DNA from 2 places in the Paenibacillus sp. SEL3 genome. Region 2 is predicted to be linked to the other one. Evidence: riboswitches for the same ligand, from Rfam matches in the RefSeq annotation. Region 2 holds a riboswitch; the other holds the start of a gene.
What was found. A riboswitch is a leader RNA that binds a small molecule or an ion and turns the genes downstream of it on or off. The one in region 2 is predicted to bind ZMP and ZTP.
Positions count from the first base shown of each region.

Region 1: it holds a riboswitch for ZMP and ZTP, as region 2 does, so the genes downstream of both, ACYCS5_RS19515 (bifunctional 5,10-methylenetetrahydrofolate dehydrogenase/5,10-methenyltetrahydrofolate cyclohydrolase) here and ACYCS5_RS12360 (TIGR01440 family protein) in region 2, are expected to answer to the same signal.

Region 1 is NZ_CM137725.1:4,231,420-4,237,054, reverse strand. It holds gene ACYCS5_RS19540 (deoxynucleoside kinase) at 1-166, opposite strand, end outside; gene ACYCS5_RS19535 (deoxynucleoside kinase) at 166-786, opposite strand; gene ACYCS5_RS19530 (response regulator transcription factor) at 932-1,531, opposite strand; gene ACYCS5_RS19525 (sensor histidine kinase) at 1,528-2,661, opposite strand; gene desA (Delta(5) desaturase DesA) at 2,730-3,791, opposite strand; ZMP/ZTP riboswitch at 4,005-4,089, shown strand; gene ACYCS5_RS19515 (bifunctional 5,10-methylenetetrahydrofolate dehydrogenase/5,10-methenyltetrahydrofolate cyclohydrolase) at 4,203-5,069, shown strand; gene ACYCS5_RS19510 (cyclodeaminase/cyclohydrolase family protein) at 5,066-5,635, shown strand, end outside.
Region 2 is NZ_CM137725.1:2,674,615-2,680,249, forward strand. It holds gene ACYCS5_RS12355 (serine hydroxymethyltransferase) at 1-937, opposite strand, end outside; gene ACYCS5_RS12360 (TIGR01440 family protein) at 1,058-1,645, opposite strand; ZMP/ZTP riboswitch at 1,865-1,946, opposite strand; gene ACYCS5_RS12365 (low molecular weight protein arginine phosphatase) at 2,025-2,609, opposite strand; gene ACYCS5_RS12370 (manganese efflux pump MntP) at 2,713-3,273, opposite strand; gene ACYCS5_RS12375 (L-threonylcarbamoyladenylate synthase) at 3,416-4,663, opposite strand; gene spoIIR (stage II sporulation protein R) at 4,819-5,511, opposite strand.

The DNA of each region.
Region 1 (5,635 bases), 1.6 Mb from region 2:
CGAAATCGTGATAAAACTTCTCCAGATAGGGATTATGATCGACCTGCTCCAAAGAGGTTTTAAAACCAAGGCGTCCGGCCAAAGCACCGGTCAACGTGGATTTACCTACACCCACTGTGCCCGCTACCGTAATCAAGGCATTTGCAGGAATGTTGTAATTATTCACTATATAAGCTCCTTTACATCGGAAACAATTTGTTTAAATTGTGCCTGATTTTCTACAAAATCAATTTCATTCCCGTTCACGGTCAATATACGAGGGGAAGGGGACTGTTCAGCGAGAAACTGCATGCCTTTATCATAATCTATGATCAATTGCTCCAGATAGGCAGGGTCCATCTCCTGTTCAAAAGAGCGTGCACGCTTGCGAATTCTCCCCAGCAAGGTATCCAAATCTGCTTTGATATAAATGATAATGTCCGGCTTAGGCATATCATCTGTGAGCAAATGATAGATTTGACGATATTTTTCGAGCTTCACACCCTTAAGCGTACGTTCAGCAAAAATCAAATTCTTGTAGATATGATAATCAGAAATAACAGGCTGAGCTTTCTCGATATATTGCAGACCAGTATCCTCCAACTGCTTATACCGATTGCAGAGGAAGAACATTTCCAACTGGAAACTCCACTCATCTATATTCTGATAAAATTTATCGAGAAATGGGTTCTCCTCGACAATCTCTTTGATTATCGGCCAATGTAGCTCGGTTGAAAGCATCGAAGCTAACGTCGTTTTGCCTGCTCCGATGGGCCCTTCAACGGCTATAAATGGGGCTTGTTTCATGCGGTTCTGCTCCTCCTTGTACTCCAGTCCATCCTGTGGACAACTATCCTATTGTATCACAAGGTAGTACGCTAAAGGCATACCAAATCTATGGATAAAACAAAAAAACAGAGCGCTATATTTTGCTTCATAGCGTCTCTGTTTCTCATTTAAACCAACCTTTTTCATTAAAACGTGTAATCGCTTCGATCCGGTTACTGACACCCAACTTATCGAGAATGACTGAAATATAATTGCGCACCGTCCCTGTCGTTAAATACAGTTCACCAGCAATCTCTTTTGTGTTCTTTCCGTCAGCGATGAGCGCCAAGACGGTCTTTTCACGCTCTGTTAGCGGGTTGACTTCGGCATAAGCATCATCGACCAGTTCCGGAGCATAGATACGCCGACCTGCCATAATACTGCGAATGGAGGAAGCCAGCTCTTCACTGGGACTGTCCTTGAGTAGATAACCGTGTGTCCCCGCCTTGATCGCTCGTTCAAAATACCCAGGGCGGGCAAACGTAGTTAAAATCAGCATCTTGCAGTTCAAGCCTTTGAGTTCTTCAGCCGCATCCAATCCGCTCTTTATTGGCATTTCGATGTCCATAATGCATATATCCGGTTGATGCAGCTTCACCAGTTCTATAGCTTCTTCCCCGTTGCTTGCTTTTCCGACTACTTTCATGTCCTCTTCCAAGTCTAGCAGAGAAGCTAGAGCACCCAGCAGCATACGCTGGTCTTCTGCAATGACAATTCGAATCATGGCCCCACCTCCTCGTTCGGCTTTTCAGGGATATTGGGCACTTTAATGACCAAGGTCGTTCCCTGATCTGAACGCAGCTCCATACATCCGTTCACGAATTCGAGCCTTTCCTTCATACCTTGCAGGCCGTTTCCACGAAGGGTTCCATTTTCTCTCGTAATACCGACTCCATTATCCTGAATCCGAAGAGTTAATTCCTTACGAGACGGCTCAATCGTGATGGAGCAAGCGGTAGCTCCACTGTGTTTCACTACATTGGTTACGGCTTCCTTCATACACATGCTAAGAACATTTTCATTCATTAATGATGTATGCTCCAGCTTCGGGTCGCCCTCTAGAGTTAATTCAATGTGAGCAGCCTTTAAAATCTGCCGAATACGTAGTAGCTCATCCTCTAGTCGCATACCGCGCATTTGAGTAACCATTTCCCGTACCTCTTTTAACGCGCTTCTTGCCGTGAGACGAACATCGTTAATTTCGACATGCGCCCGCTCCGGGTACTGATCCATCAGTTTGCCCGCCAAATCGCTCTTCAGCCCAATGAGTGACAACTTCTGACCTAAGGTATCGTGCAGGTCACGCGCAATTCTTTGCCGTTCCTCCAGCTTAATCAATTCCGATATTTTCTTATTGGCATCCTCTAATTGGACTTGGAGCCGATCGCTTTTGTTGCGATTAAAATTCGTAATCGGAAGGAGAATCACACCGATCAGATTAAGCAGGATAAAAGGAATCTGTTTAATAAAAACGGGATTCTGAGAAACAAAACCATAATTGATCAATCCAATCGTAATAACCATTAAAATAATATACAGCGTCGTAAATGCAGCCTTACTTTTAATATTACCGATCAAATAGGCGATAAATATGGAAAAGTACATATAGCTGAACAGCAGTGTCATGGTAATCGATATGACAATCTGTACACTGGTCCAAAAGTATATGAGCCAGCCTTTTGAGACAAAAGCCAGTACATAACATGCAAAGAATACCAAAATAATAGCAGTACCCAGAATAATATGACTTGTAGATGAAGAGCTAAAGTAGTAAAAGGGCAGGATATAAAAGACGACCCACACATAAGGGCTAAGCCCTGTATTCCTTTGGAAGATCTGATACCATTTTTGCATCCTGCCCACCCTCTTCTACTTCACATGACTTATATTCCTTATCTTATCATACCAGGTTTTGTTCAACGTTATTTTCTTTCTGTGCCTACAACAGGTGTAGGCATGGGTTTCGTAACTGCAACACGTTTGCTGAGGAGCGGCTTCACTTGTTTAAAGGTCAAAAAGGTTTTCGTATTTTCATCCCAAAGTCGGAACTTCAACGATTGCAGACTGCTACTCACTGTGATCGTGGTCGCCTTTTGAAGTAACGGTGTCGCTTCATGTGCTTTTTCCAAATTATAATTTGGAACTTTGGGACTCAGGTGATGAACGTGATGAAATCCGATATTGCCCGTAATCCATTGCAATACTTTAGGAAGCTTGTAGTAAGAACTGCCTTCTACGGCTGCATTAATATAACTCCACTCTTCATCGTGCTCGAAATAAGAATCCTCAAATTGGTGTTGTACATAGAATAGCCAGATTCCCAACATACCGGATACAAAAAAGATAGGTGCCTGTACGAGAAGGAAGGCCTGCCATCCAATAGCCCAGCACAACAGTGCATACAATGCAACGATGGATATATTCGTCACATGAGTGTTCATTTTTTCCTTGCGTTTGGCTGTCTTGATATTAAAGCGATAGGAAATCAAAAAAGTATAGATCGGACCTAGTCCGAACATAACCCAAGGATTTCGGTATATGCGATAGGCCAACCGTGTCCATGTGGAAGCCTCTGTGTACTCTTCTACCGTAAGCACCCACATGTCACCTGTGCCTCTTTTATCCAGATTACTGCTGGTTGCATGGTGGATCGCGTGACTATTTTTCCATTGGTGATAAGGGCAGAGCGTAATAATACCTGTAATCGTTCCCACAATGTCGTTCAGCTTGCGGCTTTTGAAGAAGGATTGATGACCACAATCATGAAAAATAATAAACGTCCGTACCACAAACCCCGATGCAACAATGGCAATGGGAAGCGTCAGCCAGTACGAAACCGACAGGCTAAGATAAGCAGCATACCACAATAGGATCAGTGGACCCAAGGTATTGATAAGTTGCAGAACGCTGGATTTCGTGTTTATTTTCTCGTAGGGAGCCATATTTTTTTTCAATTGGGCTAATGGGAGTTGTGTCATACTCATTATGATCCTCCTTAAAGATGACGCCTATACCTTGATCCTGTTAGGCGTACATGTTGATCTAATCTCAGTATAAGGAGAACGCTCTAGGCGCTGTAGTCATAAACGTCAGTTCGTGTATATGACATTTGTCATATAGACAAGTAACATAACCCGTTTTCCAAATGTTCGCGGGTTTCTTTTCTGATGATTGTTTGTTAAAATATAAGGTATAATAACGCTGTATGTGACTGGCGAAGTCAGTGGAATGAACCACGAGGGAGCATACATAAAAAGCGTACCGTTCGCCTGGGAGAAGTATTTGCAGAGGATTCGTCTGTCTTGACGACCTTGTGCAAATACTTTTTTTCGTTTTACAAGACCATGACACCCTGTTGATTCCATTATGCAATAAATTCAGAGGAGGCTCGGACTATGGCTATTATCATGAAATCCAAAGAAGCAGCTGAGCAAGTATATGCAACGATCCGTTCACAGGTAGAAGAAATGAAGCAGCAAGGACACCGTCCCCATCTGGCAACCCTATTGGTAGAAGGTGATCCGGCATCTGCATACTATGCACGGACCAAGCAAAAAATAGCGGAGAAGCTGGGCATCTCATTTCATCTCCATACGTTTGATCGTCATGTTAGCGAAACCGAGCTACTGCACCTGATCGGCAGTCTGAACGATGCATCCCATGTACATGGCATTATGCTGGAACTGCCGCTTCCCCAACATCTTTCCGCCTCCGTTATTAAACAATCCATTGCCCCCTACAAGGATATTGATGGGATTACACCCGATAACAAGCTGGCTACTGTAACAGGTGACGCCGGACTATATCCCGCAACACCTCAAGCCTGTATCGAGCTGCTCAAGCATTACGGTCACACATTGGCAGGCAAAAATGTCACGCTCGTGGGCATCGGACAGACAGTGGGACTTCCCCTTTTCCACATGTTGCAAAGAGAAAACGCCACCGTTACCGCCTGTCATGCAGGTACGCGTGATATTGCAGAGCATCTGAGCCATGCAGACATTGCCTTCGTAGCAGTCGGATGCCCTGATGTGATTACGCAAGATATGGTTCATCCCGGTCTGATTTTGGTAGATGCGGGAATTAATGAGACGCTAGAGGGAAAAATAGTGGGAGATGCCGCTTTAGACGTGGGGGAAAAGGTACATGCCATTTCTCCGGTTCCCGGCGGCGTTGGGACCTTGACGACTGCGATTTTGTACAAAAATCTGCTCAAAGCGATACATCTGCAACACTACTCCAGAGAGGTGGTTTACTCATGAGTGAACTGTCGTGGAATCATTCCATCGGACATTTTCTGAAAGAAGCTGCAAGTGCAGCGCCTACCCCTGGCGGAGGAAGTGTATCCGCACTGGCTGCGGCACTAGGCGCGGCTATGACCTCTATGACCGCCAACCTTTCACAAGGAGAAAAATACGCACACATCCATGAACAAATCACGGACGTCATTAGCAGCATGGAAAGATTGTCTACACATTGTGAGGAACTAATGGTCGCAGACATCCAATCCTTTGAACAGTATATGACCGCGCTGCGTTTGCCCAAGGAAACAGACGAAGAAAAGCGCTATCGTACTCATTCCTTACAGACAGCGGTGATCGCTGCCATTGAGGTACCCATGCGCCTGCTGGAAGTATGCCGAGACGGATTGTCGCAAGCCTATAACATTGTGGAAGTGTCCAATAAAAATGTGATTTCGGATCTTGGCATCGGCGCGATCCTGTTCGAAGCCGCTGCTCAATCTGCCCTGCTTACTGTTGACATTAACCTTGCCTCCTTAAAGGACTTGGATGTCAAACAATCCTACGAGGCCAAAACAGCCACACTT
Region 2 (5,635 bases):
GATGGTTATCCGTACCACCGGATACAATGTTAATCCCCTCAGCCAACAGTGTTTCAGCCAGCACCTGTGCGTTGCGGACTACATTTTGCGCATAGTTTTTGAACGATGGCTGGAGCGCTTCACCCAAAGCAACCGCTTTGGACGCGATTACATGCATCAGTGGTCCCCCTTGAGTACCAGGGAAAATAGCTTTATCAATCGCTTGCGCCCATGCTTTGCGAGTCAGAATCAGACCCCCACGCGGACCACGCAGCGTTTTGTGTGTCGTTGTTGTTACAAATTGGGCATGCGGAACTGGACTTGGGTGAATTCCCGCTGCTACAAGGCCTGCGATATGTGCCATATCCACCATAAACAGAGCACCTACATCATTGGCAATGGAAGCAAAGGCTTCAAAATCAATAGTACGCGGATATGCACTCGCGCCAGCTACAATCAGACGAGGGCGGTGCTTGAAGGCTGCCTTGCGCACTTCATCGTAGTCGATGCGGAAGTTGTCTTCGCGGACACCATAGGCAGCAAAGTTATACAACAAGCCGGAAGCGTTAACCGGGCTTCCGTGTGTTAAATGGCCACCATGCGCCAGATTCATACCCAGTACAGTATCTCCAGGTTTGAGAGCTGCCAGATACACTGCCATGTTGGCTTGTGCTCCAGAGTGAGGCTGCACGTTAGCATGCTCAGCGCCGAACAGTTCTTTTGCGCGGTCACGTGCGATGTCTTCAACGATATCTACATGCTCACAGCCACCATAGTAGCGTTTGTTTGGGTAACCTTCAGCATATTTATTCGTCAGCACGGAGCCCATGGCTTCCATTACTGCTTCACTGACAATGTTCTCGGATGCGATTAGCTCGATATTGTGGCGTTGTCGTTTCAGTTCAAGTCCCATTGCTTCCATCACTGCTGGGTCACTTTTACGCAGGTGTTCCATCATGATTGATTACTCCCTCTCCATAGTCAATTGTTGGGTATACAAGCTAACGCCTGCTCCTCTGTTGGGTACCTCATCATCATTGCAAAAACGATTAGTACAAACATGCCGCCATGCCAAATGCTAATCGCAGTTTCCGCCGACTTCTTGCTCCAGACTGTACACCGCCCGTTGTCCGCCAATAAGTGGAGGACGGGTGAACGCCGCTGTCACACGTGCTTCGCCAATCCAGCGAAGGCTTGGGCGAAACGGAACAGCAATCGGTCGCAGATGCATGCCAATCAGCGTTTCGCCGATGTCTATCCCGGCATGAGCCTGCACGTTCGCCGCCAAACACGCGTCGCTCATAGAACGATAGGCGACGGTAGCCATAGAGCCTCCTGCTGTACGAACAGGAACAGCCGCAACCTCCATCAGTCCCAGTCGCTCCAGTACAGCACGTTCAACGACCAACGCTCGGTTCAAATGCTCACAGCATTGAAACGCTACATCAAAGCCATACTGCCTGCGAACGGACTCTACTCCAGATAACAGTTGTTGAGCCACATCGAGCGCTCCCGCCGTGCCAATTCGACTTCCAGCCACTTCACTTGTGCTAACGCCGATAACCAGCAGGCGACCAGCCCTGAGACTGGCTGCTTCTGCGATTTCCCGCACAACAGAAGTGGTCTGTGCTTCTAGCGAAATCTCATGATCCAATTGTCCCACCATTGGAACCTCCTTTGGTTGAACAGTCTCTCAGAGACTAGGCACGGTCTCATGCCCCAAGTTCAACACACTCTCTCCTGATCACAATCTCACTATATTATAGCCGATGTTTCAGATTTCGAGCAGAAAAAATGGAAGAACCTTTGAAGGAATCAACCCTCAGCTAAACATCTGGCATAACTTGTATATGAAAAAAGAGCAGTCCACACCTATGTGGAATTGCTCTTTTGCCCAGGCGACCGGCCGTATATCCGATGCTCCATCGTGGTTAATCCCACTTTTGTCGCCAGTTACATCGGATTCTCATTTTTCCACCTTATCTTAACGGATTAACCATCGAAAATCAACAGATTCCGTACAAAATAGATGAGTAAGAGCGATTTTATTCGGAAGAGGCCTTTAGCTTGTCCAGCAGCTTATGCAGCGCCGTGCGGATTTCCGCAGCTGTGACATCGTAGTCTTCTCGCGAACCGCCAAACGGATCTGAAATATCAAAGCCCGGAATCCGTTGGTGTAATTCAATCATTCGTTCACGCTCCTGCGCCGATAGCTCTTGTCCGAGTGAAGCCATCAACTGCTGTGAAGCATATAAACCGTCCAACTCCTGTACATCATTCAACACCGCATCCCGGTTCTCCACATATTCCTTAAGCGTAAATACTTTGCCCGCCGTTTGGGGAAAGCGCTGAATTACGTGCTGTTTATGTCCTTGCGTCAAGGTTAAGATCAGATGTGCCCACCCGGCAAGCCCGTCGCTCAAAGGGGTTGAGGTGATCTGATCGGATATATCGTGATCACGTAGAACCGCCTCTGCATGTCGGGATATCGGCGTGCCTTCCATCGCTGCCACTCCCGCAGAACGCACTTCCAGTTCTAGTCCATGCTCAGCAGCCAACTTACGCAGCATCCCTTCAGCCATTGGACTGCGACAGGTATTCCCTGTGCATACAAATAAGATATTCTTCAACGTTTTCACCCCCCGTATGTTAAAAAATATATAAACAGAGGATTACTATAATCCTAATCCCTTACTTTAACCCTGCACTTATTTTACACTGTCTGCGCTAAAATCAAAACATAAACATAAAGCCGAATGCCAGCAAAATGGCACCGCCCACTGCTTCCCCGTAATCTCCTAGATTGCGGCTGACCTTGCGACCCAGCAGTAGGCCCAACATCGCCATTGCTCCCCCGCAAAAACCAAATGCCAGAACAGACAGCACCAGATCACTCTGGAACATCCCCAGTGACACTCCTACAGAAAATGAATCCACGCTCACCCCAAGTGCAAACAGCAAAAGACCTAAAGGCGAACGATGATCCAATACCTGTACGCCGTCCCCTTTGAAGGAATTATACACCATATGCCCGCCTAAAAGGATGAGTAGCCCCCCTGCGAAGTAGGTCGTCACATGACCTAATAAAGAACTCATATAATGGCCCGTGAAAATTCCCAGCAATGGCATCAGAATGTGAAAAAAGCCAATAACAGTGCTGATGCGCAGCACGTCTCGCAGGCGTATCCCCTTCATGCCGATCCCTACGCCCAGCGATAACGCATCCATTCCTAGCGCTACCGCCATGATCAGAATCGTTACAACCTGCCCGGCATGGGCAGAGGCTGCCAGCATACTCCATCCCTCCATTATCCGTCTGTTCTTGTACACGTTATGCGGACAAGGGGCAAATCAGTACAAGCATGCACTGAAAGTACCCCATACCGAGAAGAGGAGGGAGGAAAATTTAATATAAGAGGCTCTGATTCGACAGAAGCTACAGGCGGACGATTCGGTGACCTGCCGCTTTAAGCAGGCGGTTCATAACGGCGTCGCCCAATCCTTTCGGCGGACAGGATTCCGCCAAAATGTAGGTGACGCCGTCCTCGTCGCAGCGGCGCAGCACGCCGTATAGGCGCTGCGCTGCCTCATGGAGCGCGTCCAGCTTGCCTAGCGTGTAGACGCGTTCTCCGGCGTAGCCGGCGGTATGCTCGTCGAACGCGAGCACTGCTGTGCGCTCTCCGCTGGCGGAAGCCTCCGCCAGCGCGGCGCGAATCCAGCCCGTCACCTCAACGGACGACGGGCCTTGTACCACGCTCAAGCGGCCTCGCGGCGCGTAGTGTGTGTACTTCATGCCCGGCGAGCGCGGCGCCGGGCTGTCCGCGTCTTCCCCGGGCGTAGCGGCCAGCGCCGGGTCCAGCACGACGGCGCGAGCAACTGCAGCGAGCTGCTCAGCCGTCACGCCGCCGGGGCGCAGGATGGTGACCGTTCCGTCGTCAGCCGCCTGCACCACCGTGGACTCCAGCCCCACACCTGTGGGGCCTCCGTCTAAAATGCCGCCGATGCGGCCCTCCAGATCCTCCCGCACATGCTGTGCAAGAGTGGGACTGGGTCTTCCCGAACGATTGGCGCTTGGCGCAGCCAACGGACAACCCGCTTCAGCGATCAAGCGCAGCGCTATCGGATGATCTGGCATGCGCACACCAACCGTGTCCAGCCCGGCCGTTACACGCGATGACAGTGCCTGCGGTACCACTGGCAATACGAGAGTCAGCGGTCCCGGCCAGAACATATTCATCAGCGCCCGGGCTGTATCGTTTATTTCTGCTACCATACCCTCTAATTGATCAGCATCAGAAACATGTACAATGAGCGGGTTATCGGAAGGGCGTCCTTTGGCAGCGAATACCGCCTCCACCGCTTTTGTACTACGAGCATCGGCTCCCAGTCCGTACACGGTCTCTGTAGGAAAGGCTACCGTCTCTCCAGCTTGGAGGAGTACAGCAGCCTCGCGTATGCCTTTTTCCGCCGCGATCCGAGTCTGTTCAGCCGAAGTTTCGTCAGAAACACCCCCGTCAGTGTTGTTCACAGGAACCAAACATCTTACATCCCACCATTGGGTATGGGAAGACTTCAATGCCTGCTTCAGCTCGCAATTCCCCTGTTCGTCCAGCTTTTGCTCCGATTTTTCCTTTTGCACAAAATCTCCGCGCAAGTCTTGCATTTGATTCAATTTATCGCTCATATCAGATCATCCCATATCTTATTGTCGTATACAGGCCAGTGATTTCGCTTGATCCTATAAGGCTACTTTGAAAGATCAGTTTATTTGGCTCTGCCATGTGTATATCTATCGTAAGCTCCATTATAGCATATGGGGAAACTTACACTCCTCAACGTTTAGGCAAACAAGCCACTCACCCAGCTGCACAGTCCCGCAAGTGCATCCCACAGAAAAAAACGCACTTCCGGCTCCTTGTCAGTGGTATTCGTCCGACTATCTCCATGATCCGTTTTTGCTGATACCGTTTGTGCCGCTGCTTCCCCACTGCCTGCATCAATAAAGCACAGCGGAGGAAACAGCACGCACCACCAATTTTGACCTTTTCCTTGCCCCAGCGTAACCCGTAGCGCTTCATAATTCCCTGCCGGGTAGACAAGACCACCGTACATTTTCGTCGGGAAAGGTACGCTCGCCAGTTCCACCTGATGATCATACGCAATGCCGCGACGAGCCAGTTCCGTACCTACCAAACGGTCAATTTCAGGTAAATGAGCATCAATCAATGATCTGGCTTGGTCTAAGCTTTGCGGGTTTTCCAACTCACTCACCCAAGCATTCATCTGCTGCACAATAGCGTCCCGTATTTCGCGTTTAACTAGCTGATCCTCCGGGCGATCCGAGTTGGCCAAAATACGCAGTCGAATGGAGTCGTGTGGAATCACCTCCAGCCCTGTTGTAGTCACTCCTGATGCTAAGGCTCCTCTTGTTCCCATGGTCATAGCAGCATCCGTCTTTTGACCTTCCCAAGACATCATTAATATCGAAATACAAAATAGTATCATTGCAGCTTGCTTTACCCAACTTCTCATCTTCGTCCCCCCAAACCCAAACTCTATCATGTCTATCAGTTTGTCCGGTTTGGGAGAGTCTAAACCTATAAGTCTTGTAAAATATTCATAACCACTTTACAGATTTTCTTCAATACACCCTCGA